DNA from 4 places in the Mesorhizobium sp. L2C066B000 genome. Region 1 is predicted to be linked to each of the others. Evidence: predicted binding sites of a transcription regulator. Region 1 holds the regulator's gene; each other region holds the start of a gene.

Region 1 (3,631 bases):
TTGCCGCGGCGTTGATTGTCGGGGTGCGCGCCGGCATCCCGGACGAGGTCAACGAAGCGATGCGGCGCACCGGCATCTACCACATCATCTCCATCTCCGGCCTGCACATGGCGCTGGTTGCCGGCACCATCATGGCGTTGCTGCGTGGCGCCTTTGCGCTGTTTCCCGATTTCTCATCGCGCCGGCCGGTGAAGAAATATGCGGCCGCGGCAGCGCTTGTCTCGATCGCCGCCTATCTCGTTATTTCAGGCGTCGTGGTTGCCGCCGAGCGCAGCTTCATCATGCTGGCGGTCATGCTTGTCGCCGTGCTGTTTGATCGCGCCGCACTCACCATGCGCAATCTGGCGATCTCCGCCATTGCCGTCATCCTGGTGTCGCCGCACGAGGTGGTCGGTCCCAGCTTCCAGATGTCGTTTGCCGCCACCGCCGCCCTTGTCGGCGCCTATGCCGGCTGGGCCGATTACCGCGCCGACAAGGTGAGAACGCCGCCGGCAAAGCGCTCCTTCGTCGGCTTCCTGTCGCGAAAATTCGCGCTGGCCATGGGCGGCCTCGCCATGACCTCGATCATCGCCGGCAGTGCAACCTTGCTGTTCGCCATTTGGCATTTTCAGCGTGTGTCGCCGCTCAGCCTGATCGCCAATCTGGCCGTGATGCCGATTGTTTCGTTGATCGTCATGCCCTTTGCCGTGCTCAGCGCACTGGCGATGCCGTTCGGCGCCGACGGGCCGTTCCTCTATGTGATGGGCAAGGGTCTGATGGCGATGATCGCTATATCGGCCTGGATTTCCGAGCGCTCGCCGGTCGACGCCGTCGGGCTGATCTCCATCCGCTCGGTGCTGTTGGTGGCGGTCGCCCTCGTCATCGCCACCATGGCCACCACCTGGCTCAGGCTGGCGGCCGTGCCTTTCGCGCTGGCCGGCCTGTTGACGGTGCCGCAGGTGCTTACGCCCGACGTGCTCATATCCGAGGATGCGCATCTGGTGGCCATGCCGATCGGTGGCGGCGAACTCGCCCTCAACCGCGAAGGCTCCAACGAATTCACCACGGACAATTGGAAACGGGCGCTGCGGGCCGAAACCATTATCCCGCCCGAGATTTTCGAGGCAACAGATACGCGGTTCGATCTCGATCCGCTCGATCTGCCGCCCGGGTCGCCCTTCTATTGCATGGGCGATCTCTGTATCGCCCGACACCCTTCCGGAGCCATTGTAGCCCTTGCCAAAGACCGCAAGACGGCGCGGCCGGCCTGTGCCTTCGCTAGCCTGATCGTCATCGATGACGCCACGGCCTACAATCCGTGCCGCGACCCGCTGGTGCTGGTCGTGACGAAGAAACAGCTGGCCCGCGACGGCAGCGCCGCCGTCTTCTTCGATCCGCAATCGGCAGCTGCAGCGCCAACCATCCGCTTCGCCGTCGACAAGCCGTATCGCCCCTGGCACGAGCAGCGCCGCTTCTCCCGCGAAGCGCGCGGCCTGCCGCCTTACAACCAGCGTGAAAAGTACAAACCCAAGCCGGCTCAGTAGCGCCGGATCAATCCGACAAGCTTGCCCTGCACCTTCACCCTGTCCGGTCCAAAAATGCGGGTCTCGTAGGCCGGGTTGGCGGCTTCCAGGGCGATCGAGGCGCCCTTGCGGCGGAAGCGTTTCAGGGTCGCTTCCTCATCGTCGACCAGCGCCACCACGATCTCGCCGGGGCTGGCTGTGTCGGCATTGCGGATGATGACCGTGTCGCCATCGAAAATGCCGGCCTCGATCATCGAATCGCCCTTGACCTCGAGCGCGTAGTGTTCGCCGCCCATGATCATGTCGGGCGGCACCGAGATCGAATGGGTCTGATGCTGGATGGCGTCGATCGGCACGCCGGCGGCGATGCGTCCCATCACCGGGATTGAAATCGAGGAAACGGCATCGTCATTGCCGGCAGACATCGAACGCGACGGCGAGCCCGGCTTGATCTGGCGGCCGAGACCGCCTTGGCCCATCCCGCCTTGTCCCTGGCCGCCTTGCCCTTGGCCGGCTTGACCAAGACTGCCCTGAATGACGCTCGGCGAAAACTTCCTCGCCGCGTTGAGGCCTGGTGCGATCGAGTCGGGTAGCCGCAGCACTTCCAGCGCGCGCGCCCGGTTCGGCAGCCGGCGAATGAAACCGCGCTCCTCAAGCGCTGTGATCAGTCGGTGGATGCCGGACTTGGAGGCGAGGTCGAGCGCTTCCTTCATCTCGTCGAAGGACGGCGGGATTCCGCTCTCCTTCAGGCGTTCATGGATGAACATCAGAAGCTCATGTTGTTTGCGCGTCAGCATCGCGGCCCCCAAGGGTTCTGAAACCAGAATCGGAAAAAACAAACCCAGAACAAACACTATCTGTTCCAGTTGTGTTCCGCAACCTTTTAAAGTTTAATGAATGTGTTGACGTTATGTTCAGCGTAACGTTCGGCGCTGCGAGCGCCGCCTGCGCCCAGTTGCCAGCAACGGGGTGAAACGAAGACAAAGTGCCCTGCGTCGTCGGTTACGATCGCCGCTTCCCTTTCGGACGGGGCTGCGCAGCATCCGCGCCGGGTTCGCTCTGGGCATAGACCTGCAGCGTGGAGCCGATGTGAGCGGTCATCAGAGTTTTCGCACGTTCGACGTCGCGATCGAGGGCCGCTTCCATCAGGGCGGTATGGTGTTCGATCGCCACGGCGTCGCGCAGGGCCGCCACGGCCTTCCGGTGCCCATCCGTGCGGCCGGCGGCGGCGCGCAGCGTGGGGGCCAGACCCAGAAAGCGGTGATGGCGATGCAATTGGTCGGAAATCGTTGCATTGAAGCGCAGCAGCCAGCTGGATGTCGCGGCACTGAGCAGCGCCGCATGGAAGGCATCGTGTTTTTCGTACCACGCGTCGACCGCATCATCCGATGGATCGTCGAGAACAGACCCGCACCGTGAGAGACGATAGTGGGCGGCAACGACCGCGTCTTCCCACTCGCGGTCGCCCTTCTCGACCGATTCCACCAGCAGGGGCAGTTCGACCACGAGCCGCGCACGCGCCAAATCCTCGAGCTCCGCCCGAGAGACGGGAGCGACCGCAAACCCGCGGTTGCTGATGGCGGTCACAAGCCGTTCCGCCTCCAGCCGCGACAGCGCCTCGCGCAACGGCGTCCAGCCGATGCCGTAGGTGTTGCGCAGCGTGCTCAGCTTCAACGGCGCGGCAGGCGCCAGCCGGGTCGCAAGAATATCGCGCCTGAGCAGGCGATAGGCCACTTCCGTCTTCGAGGTCTGCTCGTCATCCAGCATCGTGATCCATCAGACAAAACGCTCGGCTGAGCATTATATATCAAAGCCTTTCAATGGGTGAATTATATATAATGTTGACAGTTCAAGGGCGACCACTCAAAGTCGACGGCATGTTTGGGCGGGCAGGCTCCGCCGCGCGCGTTTGTCCATGGAGGGGCGCCGGATCATGATGACACCCGATCTCGCTGCAATCGAAGCAATGGATGCCGCCGATCCGCTGCGCTCCATGCGCGAACGCTTTGTCTTGCCGCAAGGCGTGATTTATCTCGACGGCAATTCCCTGGGCGCCGCGTCAGCGGTCGTCTTCAGCGAACTGCAGCAGGCCGCCACGCAGGAATGGGCGCACGACCTCATTCGCGCCT
Region 2 (3,631 bases), on a different contig from region 1:
CGGTTGCGGCAAGGCTGACGGCATGAGACAAGCTGCCAAGCCAAACTCGAGTACACTAATCATGACTTCACCTTCGGGCTCGACGCCCGCCGAGGCGCAAGCCTTTCTCGACGCCCATCCCGAAATCGAAGCCTTCGATATCGTCTTGACCGACGCCAACGGGGTCGGCCGCGGCAAGATCGTGCGCCGGCATGAGCTGAAAAGCATCTTCGAGGGCGGCCGCCACATGCCGATCTCGATCCTCGGCCTCGACATCACCGGCGAGGATGTTCACGAAACCGGGCTGATCTGGACGACCGGCGATGGCGACCTCAGGGCCTGGCCGATCCCCGGCACCCTGGTGCCGCTTTACGGCACGAACCCGCCGCGCGGCCAGTTGCTGATGGCGATGTACCATCTCGAGGGACAGCCTATGTCGTCGGACCCACGGCTGGCGCTGGCCAGGCAGGTCGACATCTTGGCGGCCAAGGGCCTCTATCCCGCCGGCGCCTTCGAACTCGAATTTTTCCTGCTTGCCAATGAGCGTGACGCCGACGGCAAGGTAAAGCCGGCGGACGCCGTGCTCGACGGCCGCCGCTCGGCCAAGACGGAAGTCTATTCCGTCGACCATCTGCACGGCATGGAGCCGCTGTTTTCCGACATCTATGCCGCGGCTAAGGCGCAAGGCATTCCGGCCGAAACGGTGATTTCCGAATACGCGCCCGGCCAGTACGAGCTGACGCTGAACTATCGCAAGGATGTCATGCGGGCGGCCGACGACCTCGTCATGTTGAAGCGGCTGGTGCGGGCGCAGGCGCGCCGCCATGGTGTCACCGCCTGCTTCATGGCCAAGCCGATCGAAAAATACGCCGGCTCCGGCATGCATTTCCATGTTTCGTTGCAGGACAAGAACGGCCGCAACGTTTTTGCCGAGGCTGGCGGCGAAAGCTGGTCGCTGCCGCTGCTGCAGGGGCTCGGCGGGCTGATCCAGACCATGGCCGAATCGATGCTGGTGTTTGCGCCGCACGCCAATTCCTGGCGGCGCTTCGTCTCGCAGTCCTATGCGCCGGTGGCGCCGACCTGGGGCGTCAACAACCGTTCGGTGGCGCTGCGCATCCCGGCGGGCGACGCCAAGAACCGGCGCATCGAGCACCGGCCGTCGGGTGTCGACGCCAATCCCTACCTGATCGCGGCAACGGTGCTGGCCGGCATCATCAAGGGTCTGGATGAACGCCTCGACCCCGGCCCCGAAACCACTGGGAATGGCTATGAAGCCGCCATCACGCGCACGACCATGCCGGTCGACTGGCGCGCTGCGATCGAGGCGGCGCGGGCATCGAGCTTCCTGAAAGAGGCGCTTGGCGAGGATCTGCATCGCACCTTCGTGGCGATCAAGCAGTCGGAGTATCTGCGCGTCGCCCGCACCGTCAGCGAGCTGGATTACCACCTCTACCTCCACGAGGTCTGAGAGACCGCCTGGAACTCGGGCAGTCGTCCTGCTAGCCCGACGATCAGGCGGCGATTACTTTTTCGCCGCCTGCATCAAATGACGTGGCGCTGCAGCCTTCAAGAACATATCATGAACGGATGAGCGCACCCACCGTCCGTGAAAAGCTGGCAATCCTGTCTGACGCCGCCAAATACGATGCTTCCTGCGCCTCGTCCGGCTCGGCGAAGAAGGATTCGCTCCAATCCGGCGGTATCGGCTCCACAGAAGGCATGGGCATCTGCCATTCCTATGCGCCGGATGGCCGCTGCATTTCGCTCCTGAAAATCCTGCTCACCAATTTCTGCATTTACGATTGCAGCTACTGCATCAACCGCTCGTCATCGAATGTGCGCCGCGCCCGCTTTAGCATCGACGAGGTGGTGAAGCTGACCATGGATTTCTACCGGCGCAACTACATCGAGGGCCTCTTCCTGTCCTCAGGAGTCATCCGCTCCCCGGACGAGACCATGGCCGAAATGGTGGAAGTGGCGCGGCGGCTGCGGCTGGACGAAAAATTCTCCGGCTATATTCATCTGAAGACCATTCCGGAAAGCTCGGCCGAACTGGTCGAGCAGGCCGGGCTCTACGCCGATCGGCTGTCTATCAACGTCGAACTGCCGACCGATGAGGGCGTCAAGAAACTGGCGCCGGAGAAGAAGCCGGAAACGATCCGGCTTTCCATGGCGAACCTGCGCCGGAAGATGGAGGAAAAAGCCGAGCCGACGCTGAGGACCAAGAAGCGCGAACGCTTTGCGCCCGGAGGTCAGTCGACGCAGATGATTGTCGGCGCCGACAAAACATCCGACGACGGCATTTTGCACACCAGCGCGCGGCTCTATGGCAGCTATCACCTGCGGCGCGTCTATTATTCCGCCTTCAGCCCGATCCCGGATTCGTCATCGTCGCTGCCGCTGCAAAAACCGCCGCTGATGCGCGAGCACCGGCTCTATCAGGCCGACTGGCTGATGCGTTTCTACGGCTTTTCGCAGCCGGAAATCCTCGCCGGCAGCAGCGACGGCATGCTCGATCTCGCCATTGACCCCAAGCTCGCCTGGGCTTTGCGCAATCGGGCGAGGTTTCCCGTCGACATCAACCGCGCCGACCGCGAAGCGCTGCTGCGGGTTCCGGGTCTGGGCACCAAGGTGGTGGCGAAGATCCTTGAAACCCGCCGCCACCGACGCATGCGGCTGGAAGATGTCGGACGGATCTGCCATTCGATCGCCAAGCTGAGGCCCTTCATCATCGCCGAAGGCTGGTCGCCGGGCGGACTCACCGACAAGACAGGCCTGCGCGACACGATCGTAAAGTCCTGCGAACAACTGTCGCTGTTTTGACCATGCAGCCGGCTCAGCTCGACCTTGCCCGATACACTGTCCGGCTAGCGAGCCAGACCGATTTCGCCGGTTGGCGCGATGCGGCACGGCGTCTGGCGCTGAATGAGGTCCGGCCTGAGGATATTAGTTGGGGTGTCGGGTCCGACGCCAATGATCCTCAAGATGCCTTGCCGGCGGTGCCAGAGGGCGCGCAGCTTACCGTCCCGCGCGAGTTCATCGCCCATGCAGAAACCGCCTTCTGCCACTCCGACCCCGGCCGGTTTGCCTTTCTCTACCGGATGCTTTGGCGCCTGCGCACCGAGCCGAAACTGCTGGCGATCGCATCCGATCCCGACACCAGGCGGCTCGAAGCCATGGAAAAGGCGGTGCGGCGCGACAGCCATAAGATGCATGCCTTCGTACGCTTCCGGAAGATCGGCGACGGCGAGAACGAGCGCTACGTCGCCTGGTTCGAGCCGGAGCATTTCATTGTCGAGCGCAACGCGGATTTCTTCGTCCGGCGGTTCACCGGCATGCGCTGGACCATCCTGACGCCCTATGCCTCCGCCGACTGGAACGGCGAAAGGCTGGCGATCGGGCCGGGTGCGGCCAAGGGCGATGCACCCGATCAGGACGACACCGAGGCGTTGTGGCTGACCTATTTCGAAAACATCTTCAACCCGGCGCGGCTCAAGGTGAAGGCGATGCAGAAGGAGATGCCGAAGAAATATTGGCGGAACCTTCCCGAGGCCTCGCTCATTCCAGATCTGATCGCAGGAGCGGACGAGGCCGCCAGGGATATGATTGCCAGACTGCCGACAACGCCGGCGCCGCACCACGCCAAGCTGCA
Region 3 (3,631 bases), on a different contig from region 1:
AAGCGAGGCCACCGGCAGGCGCGGCGATACCGCCTCGTCGAGGCGGCCGAGCGCCTGGTCAAGACGCAACAGCAAGGTCGCGCCGAAACGGCGGGCGAGCGGCGCGCGCGGCGCTGCCATGACCGCGCCGGCGGTGCGCAGACCGACGCTTTCCAGGCTGGCGCGGATATCGGCCTCGATGCGCAGTGCGGCCAGCGGCAAGGGGGCGAGCAGCGCTTCTTCCTCGCCGGAGACAACGATGCGGTCGCCGCAAAAGCGCGCTGCCGCCCAGGCTGCACCCGGCGTCGCGGCCAACCCGGCGCGGACATCGAAACCCTGCTGGAAAAACCGCGCAAGGATGTCGTCCAGCATGGCGCGCTCGCCGCCGAACAGGTGGGTACAGCCGGTGACGTCGAGATAAAGCCCGTCGACGCCGTCAAGCGCCACCAGCGGCGTATAGCGGTCGCACCAGTCGGCGAGGCCTTCGAGCAGCCGGCGGTCGGCCTCCGGATCGGCCTCGACAATGTCGATCGAGGGATGCATGGCACGGGCGTCGGCAATGCCCATGCCAGGCTTCAGATGCAGCGCCTCAGCCCGCTCGTCGAGGGCCGATATGCGCTGGGCGTTGCGGTCGCGATGGCTGATCACGAGCGGTGGGTGAGATGGCGGCAGATGATCCGAAGGCCGGGAACGCCACGACCGTCCCAGGCGCTGGCGCAGGATCCGTTCTGCCGCCAGATGCGGGAACCACAGCGACAGAATTCTCTGCCCGTTTTTCGCGGGGCTTTCTTTCTTCGAATGCGTGTTCATCGGGGTTCCACTCCAGTGTGAATTGTCCAGGCAGAGCGGTGCGGCTCTTGCCGATGCTGACGGTGAAGGCAGGCCGGCCGATCGAGCCGGCGAGCGACCCGGCGATCGTCCGGCGGCTCGCCGCTGGTGCAGCCGACACGATGAGGCGCACCGGGGCGGCGGTCGGCTCGGCTTCGCCAGCCTGGCGCAGCAGGAACACCGGCCGGCCGGCGTTTTGGGCGCGCGCGTGCAGCCGGCGCGTCGCGGTGAGGTCGAGCCGCTGCGGGCTGCCACGGATTTCGAGGATGATTGCGGCGAGCGCCGTCATCTTCGCGGCCTCCTCGGCTACCCACAGCGCATCGGTGAGTTTCGGCGCCTCGGAAAACAGCAATTGCTCCGGTGCGAGACCGAACATGCCCTGCAATCCCCTGGCATAGGGAAAGCCGGCCTCGCGAAAAATCTCCGATGTGCCGATCCACAGCACGGGCAAGGGCTGGCCCTTGAGGATCAGGCTGACAAGCGACAGCACAAAACCGGCGACGGCCCCGGCATTGCGGGTCTCAAGGCCATGGATTTCGCTCAAGGCGGCTTTCGGAAGGCCGCCGCTCAGCGCCGCATCGAGGCGCTCGACGCCGGTGGCCAGGAAAGCATCCGGCGAAGCCACGGCAAGCCCGCGCCGGATGATGGTGACATCGGCATCGGGTTCAGGCGCGGCGTCGAGACCGCCGCCAGGACCCGCGCGCAGCCCCTCGCCAGCCGGCGCGGCCAGGCGCTCGGGCAGCGTTCCCTCGATCTTCGCGATCTGGCGGCGCAGGGCAAAAACAGTCTCCCGCGCCACGGCTGATGTCGCCATGACGGTCAATTTCTCTCACAATTGTTCCTGTTATGTTCCTATAGATTCCAGAGGGTGCCGGAAGAGTCAAGCGGAGTCAGAAGGAATTTATTCCTTGATCAAAGGTGGCGAGGCCAACCTTGGACTTTGGTCGCAGCCATTCGGCGCAAAGAAACAGTCATTGGCCAGGTACCCGTCCATTTGCCGAGTCCGGAGGGAAAGCCTATATGCCGGGATCAAAGGACAAAGCATGGCCCGCATCTACAAGACCCGCACCTGGCACGATGAACTCTCGCCTTCGATCGAGGAGATCGAGTTTCTGGCGCTGGAGGCGTACGCACATCTGCCCGACGATTTTCGCAAGCTGACCGGCGAGATCGTCATCATGATCGCCGAATTCCCGACCGACGAGATCATGGACGATCTGTCGCTGGAGACGCCGTTCGACCTGCTCGGCCTGTTCGAGGGCCGCGGCATCGCCGAGCGCTGGAACCCGCAGACCGGCGAAGGCCCGAACCGCATCACCCTCTACCGCCGCGCCATCCTCGACTACTGGGCCGAGAACGAAGAGACGCTGGGCGACATCGTCACCCACGTGCTGATCCACGAGATCGGCCACCATTTCGGCCTGTCGGATGATGATATGGAGAAAATCGAAGAGGCGGCGGAGTGAGGCTGCGCCGATATTCAGGTGAAGCCGGCCTGCGAACGGCAGCTTCCTGCGCTTCCGGTGCTCGCGTACTTTAAGTACGCTCCGCTCCGGTTCTCGGAAACCACTGTTCTCGGCTCGGCCTGACCTGAATCTCGACACAGCCTGCGTCCGTGCCTGGCAAAGCCTACCAGTCGCTCAGCTTGGTATCCGGCCCGTATTCCTGGCCGTCGATATCCTTCACCACCGCCTGGCCGCAGCGCATCGATTTGGTCTTCTTGTCATAGGCGTAGGTCGGCGAGCCGTACAAATGCCAGCCCTTGTTCAGCGCCGCGGTTACCTTGTGACAGAAGGTGGAATCATCGGGGGCGGACAGAAAGCGGTAGAGTCTCATGGGTCAGGTCCTGTCGTAAGTTCTGTCTTGTAGGGCGGGATATTCCGAAGCCGGCTTAGGCAATCATGCGCCGATGGCGGCGGCCTTCGCCAGCAGTTTTTCGGCTTGCACCAGGTGCAGCCGTTCGACCATCCTGCCATCCAGCGCAATCACGCCCTTGCCGGCATTTTCGGGCAAGGCGAAAGCCTCTTTCACCGCGTGCGCCTCGGCCAAGGCTTCGGGCGCGGGCGCAAAGGCGCGGTTGGCGGTTTCGATCTGGGCGGGGTGGATCAGCGTCTTGCCGTCGAACCCCATGGCGGCGGCTTCCGTGCATTCGCGCGCAAACGCGTCGAGGTCGCGAAAATCGTTGGAGACGCCGTCGAGTATGTCGATGCCGCCGGCTCGCGCCGCCAGCACCATCTGCATCAGCCAAGGCACGAGGTAGCGCCGATCAGGCGTCGCCAGAATGCCGGTTTCCTTGACCAGATCGTTCGTTCCGGCAACGAAACAAGCTAGGCGCGAGGCCGGGTCGCGGCCGAGTTCGGCAATGGCGCCGATGTTGAGCATGGCCTTGGGCGTCTCGATCATCGCCCAGAGCTTGACGCTGTCGGGGGCAAAATTGTCGTCGAGCACGTCGCCGACTTCGAGGATATCGCGCGGCGTGGCGACCTTGGACAACAGGATGCCGTCGGGCTCGGATTTTGCCGCGGCGAGCAGGTCTTCAGTGCCCCATTCGCTGGACAGCGCGTTGACGCGCACGATCATCTCGCAGCGGCGTTTCGGTCGGCTGGCGAAAATGCCGGCCAATTTGCCCCGCGCGGCGACCTTGTCGGCGGGCGCAACGGCGTCCTCGAGGTCGATGATCACGGCATCGCAGGCCAGCGTCGCGATCTTGGCCAGCGCCTTGTCGTTGGAGGCGGGGACGTAAAGCACCGAGCGGCGCGGGCGGTAAGGTTCGCTTGTCATGGCCGATCTATGCCGCGTGTGGGCGGGGGAGGCAAGCGTCCGA
Region 4 (3,631 bases), on a different contig from region 1:
CGCACCGTTTCCGGCGGCACGCATCTGCGCATCGTCCACGACGGGTTTGTCCTGACGCCTGCGGTCGCGATGGCCGGCGCCGGCTGCCGGCTCTGGCTGCGCGCATACAAGCCCAAGCGGCCTGTCGCCGCCAACGCGCCACGCCTGTTGCTGCGCGCCGCCTGAACCGGAAAAATCAAAACGGAGACAATGAGATGAGCGGCTTTGCCAATCTGGTGCCGATGGTGATCGAGCAATCGAGCCGCGGCGAACGCGCCTTCGACATTTTCTCGCGGCTGCTGCGCGAGCGCATCATCTTCGTCAATGGCGAGATCAATGACGGCATGTCGGCGCTGGTCTGCGCCCAGCTCCTGTCGCTGGAATCGGACAATCCCGACAAGGAGATCTCGCTCTACATCAACTCGCCGGGCGGCGTGGTGACCAGCGGTTTCGCCATCTACGACACGATGCAATATGTCAGCTGCCCGGTGTCGACCGTGTGCATGGGCTTTGCCGCGTCGATGGCCTCCTTCCTGCTGATGGCGGGAACGCCGGGGCGGCGCATCGCGCTGCCCAATGCCAGCATCGTGCTGCATCAGCCTTTGGGCGGCTTCCAGGGCCAGGCCTCCGACATCCAGCGTCACGCCGAAGGCATTTTGCGCACCAAGCGGCACATGGCCGACCTCTACGCTCACCATTGCGGCCGCACCCACGAAGATGTCGAACGCACGCTCGACCGCGATTTCTTCATGACCGCGAAGGAGGCCAAGGACTGGGGCCTCGTCGACCACGTCTTCGACACCCGCAAGCAGGCAGCGGCCTGATCGGCGGATTGAATGCAGGCCGGTGTTCCCTCAATTTCAACGCCGCTGGTCTGGCCTCGCCTTGAGCGCGGCACTATAGTCTTGCCATGCGCTACCACCTGAACAGACTGACCATAGCCTTTGCCATCACGGCGGCGACATCGAGCATGGCCTTTGCCGGGGGCAGCACCAGCACGTCGCGGAAAGGCGCCCTGCCCGGCGTGACCGGCGACTACCGCATCGCCAAGCCCGCGCCGCAGCCGGAGCCGGACGACGCGCTGTCTGCCGGCGAGAACGGCACGTTCAAGATCGGCGACACCGATGTCAGGATTTCCGGCAGCATCACTGTCGATGTCGGCACGGGTGGGATCAAGGCGCCGCGCCGGTAGCCCTTCTCCCAGCTACTATACGGGAGAGAAAGCCTGCGCCGACGACTTCCTCGCAAAAGAACAGCCCCGCCGTTGCTTCCGCTAACGGTCGGGGCTTTTTTTGGATTCCAAATCCAAACTGCCGGTAGTGTTATACCGACTTTGATTTCGGATGCTTCGCGGCATTCAGCCGACGATCCGACTAGCCGTCTCTGATTTTTGTGGGATTCGGCAGGTCACGGTTTGTCTGGTGGTTTGTTGGACTGACGCGATGCGTTCGTTTGGACGCATACACTCCAATGCCTTGAAACTACCTGGCACTTATGCCCGCCGCGGCTCCACTAGCAGGTGGAGCCTCAAGGGACTATCCGGTGGCGTCATGCTCCGCTCCTATGTCCGTTGCGACTGGTGTCAATCCGAAGCACAAATCGCAAAAACCTGCGGCGTCTCGCAGGCCGCTATGGGCGGCGAGGCCATCAAAGACGGCCGGCTCCGTTGACTCCGGCAGAGTGCGCCCCTGATTCGACGGCGTCAACCTTGAATAGCCGGTTACGGAAAATGTGATCGTCGGGAGCTTACGTCAGGGTCAGTTTCTGAAACACCCTTGTCAGTTTCTGCACAGCGTTGTCAGGAGCGTGTTCGGTCTTTGTTCTTTCCGCTTGCCCGTTCGCGCGAAAGACGGTTAAACGGCTTTGGTCGAGAAGTGTGGCGTCTCTCGACGTGGCGGCAAAAATACCTACATAGGGAATGGCCGGGAAAACCCGCCGATCCCACTGACACCAGACCTGAGGCGGCGACCGGCGATGGCCGACCATAAATACCTTTCCATTCGCGGGGCACGCGAACACAACCTAAAGAATGTCGATCTCGACCTGCCGCGTGACAGCCTGATCGTCATGACCGGCCTGTCGGGCTCCGGCAAATCGTCGCTTGCTTTCGACACCATCTATGCCGAGGGCCAGCGCCGTTACGTCGAGAGCCTGTCGGCTTATGCGCGCCAGTTCCTCGAAATGATGCAGAAGCCGGATGTCGACCAGATCGACGGCCTGTCGCCGGCCATCTCGATCGAGCAGAAGACCACGTCGAAGAACCCGCGTTCGACGGTCGGCACCGTCACCGAGATCTACGACTACATGCGCTTGCTGTTCGCGCGCGTCGGCATCCCCTATTCGCCGGCGACCGGCCTGCCGATCGAGAGCCAGACGGTTTCACAGATGGTCGACCGGGTGCTGGCGGTCGAGGAAGGCACGCGCCTTTTCCTGCTGGCGCCGATCGTGCGCGGCCGTAAGGGTGAGTATCGCAAGGAACTGCTGGAGCTGCAGAAGAAGGGCTTTCAGCGCGTCAAGGTCGACGGCGTCTTCTATGAGATCGCCGATGTGCCGGCGTTGGACAAGAAGTACAAGCACGACATCGACGTCGTCGTCGACCGCATCGTCGTGCGCGGCGACCTGGCGACACGGCTTGCCGATTCCATCGAAACGGCGCTGAAGCTCGCCGAAGGGCTGGCGGTGGCCGAGTTCGCCGACCGGCCGCTCGACGCCAGCCAGACCGGCGAGGACTCGGTCAACAAATCGAAGAACGAGACGCATGAGCGCATCCTGTTCTCGGAAAAATTCGCCTGCCCGGTTTCCGGCTTCACCATTCCGGAGATCGAGCCCAGGCTGTTCTCGTTCAACAACCCGTTCGGCGCCTGCCCGACCTGCGACGGCCTCGGCAATCAGCGCGCCATCGACGCCAGCCTGATCGTGCCGGACGAAAACGTCTCGCTGCGCGACGGCGCCGTCAGCCCGTGGGCGAAATCGACCTCGCCCTATTATGCGCAGACGCTGGAAGCGCTGGGCAAGGCATACGGCTTCAAGCTCGGCGACAAGTTCAAAGACCTGACCGAAGAGGCCAAGGAAGCCGTCCTGCGCGGCACCGGCGAGCGCGAGGTCACCTTCCAATATGATGACGGCCTGCGCTCCTACAAGACCACCAAGACGTTCGAGGGCGTCATTCCCAATCTCGAACGGCGGTGGAAGGAAACCGAATCCGCCTGGATGCGCGAGGAGATCGAGCGCTTCATGTCGGCGACGCCCTGCCCGGTCTGCAAGGGATACCGGCTGAAGCCGGAAGCGCTGGCGGTGAAGATCGCCGGCAAGCATATCGGCGAAGTCACAGAGCTGTCGATCCGCAAGGCCGACCAGTGGTTCACCGAACTGCCGCCACATCTCAACGACCAGCAGAACGAGATCGCGGTGCGCGTTCTCAAGGAAATCCGTGACCGCCTGCGCTTCCTCAACGATGTCGGCCTCGACTATCTGACGCTGTCGCGCAATTCCGGCACGCTGTCGGGCGGCGAGAGCCAGCGCATAAGGCTGGCGTCGCAGATCGGCTCCGGCCTCACCGGCGTGCTCTATGTGCTGGACGAGCCGTCGATCGGCCTGCACCAGCGCGACAATGCCCGCCTGCTCGACACGCTCAAGCATCTGCGCGACATCG

What was found. The regulator LexA, encoded in region 1, represses DNA repair genes until DNA is damaged. The targets are predictions, from matches to a motif close to TGTTCNNNNTGTGTTCNG.
Region 2: X733_RS142015 (putative DNA modification/repair radical SAM protein) is a predicted target of LexA. The motif match lies at 1,548-1,565, and genes of this name have one in related genera.
Region 3: X733_RS155355 (metallopeptidase family protein) is a predicted target of LexA. The motif match lies at 1,644-1,661, and genes of this name have one in related genera.
Region 4: uvrA (excinuclease ABC subunit UvrA) is a predicted target of LexA. The motif match lies at 1,787-1,804, and genes of this name have one in related genera.

Annotation. Positions count from the first base shown of each region.
Region 1 covers NZ_AYWZ01000019.1:80,581-84,211, forward strand. The annotation lists gene X733_RS139480 (ComEC/Rec2 family competence protein) at 1-1,523, shown strand, start outside; gene lexA (transcriptional repressor LexA) at 1,517-2,299, opposite strand; gene X733_RS139470 (GntR family transcriptional regulator) at 2,505-3,269, opposite strand; gene kynU (kynureninase) at 3,439-3,631, shown strand, end outside.
Region 2 covers NZ_AYWZ01000015.1:28,370-32,000, reverse strand. The annotation lists gene X733_RS142005 (aspartate aminotransferase family protein) at 1-26, shown strand, start outside; gene X733_RS142010 (glutamine synthetase family protein) at 62-1,447, shown strand; gene X733_RS142015 (putative DNA modification/repair radical SAM protein) at 1,567-2,802, shown strand; gene X733_RS142020 (UdgX family uracil-DNA binding protein) at 2,805-3,631, shown strand, end outside.
Region 3 covers NZ_AYWZ01000002.1:371,106-374,736, reverse strand. The annotation lists gene X733_RS155350 (DUF6504 family protein) at 1-627, opposite strand, end outside; gene X733_RS1000000170690 (hypothetical protein) at 569-1,621, opposite strand; gene X733_RS155355 (metallopeptidase family protein) at 1,851-2,273, shown strand; gene X733_RS155360 (DUF1737 domain-containing protein) at 2,437-2,643, opposite strand; gene X733_RS155365 (CoA ester lyase) at 2,707-3,588, opposite strand.
Region 4 covers NZ_AYWZ01000017.1:52,875-56,505, forward strand. The annotation lists gene X733_RS140490 (SRPBCC domain-containing protein) at 1-165, shown strand, start outside; gene X733_RS140485 (ATP-dependent Clp protease proteolytic subunit) at 195-803, shown strand; gene X733_RS140480 (hypothetical protein) at 950-1,171, shown strand; gene uvrA (excinuclease ABC subunit UvrA) at 1,954-3,631, shown strand, end outside.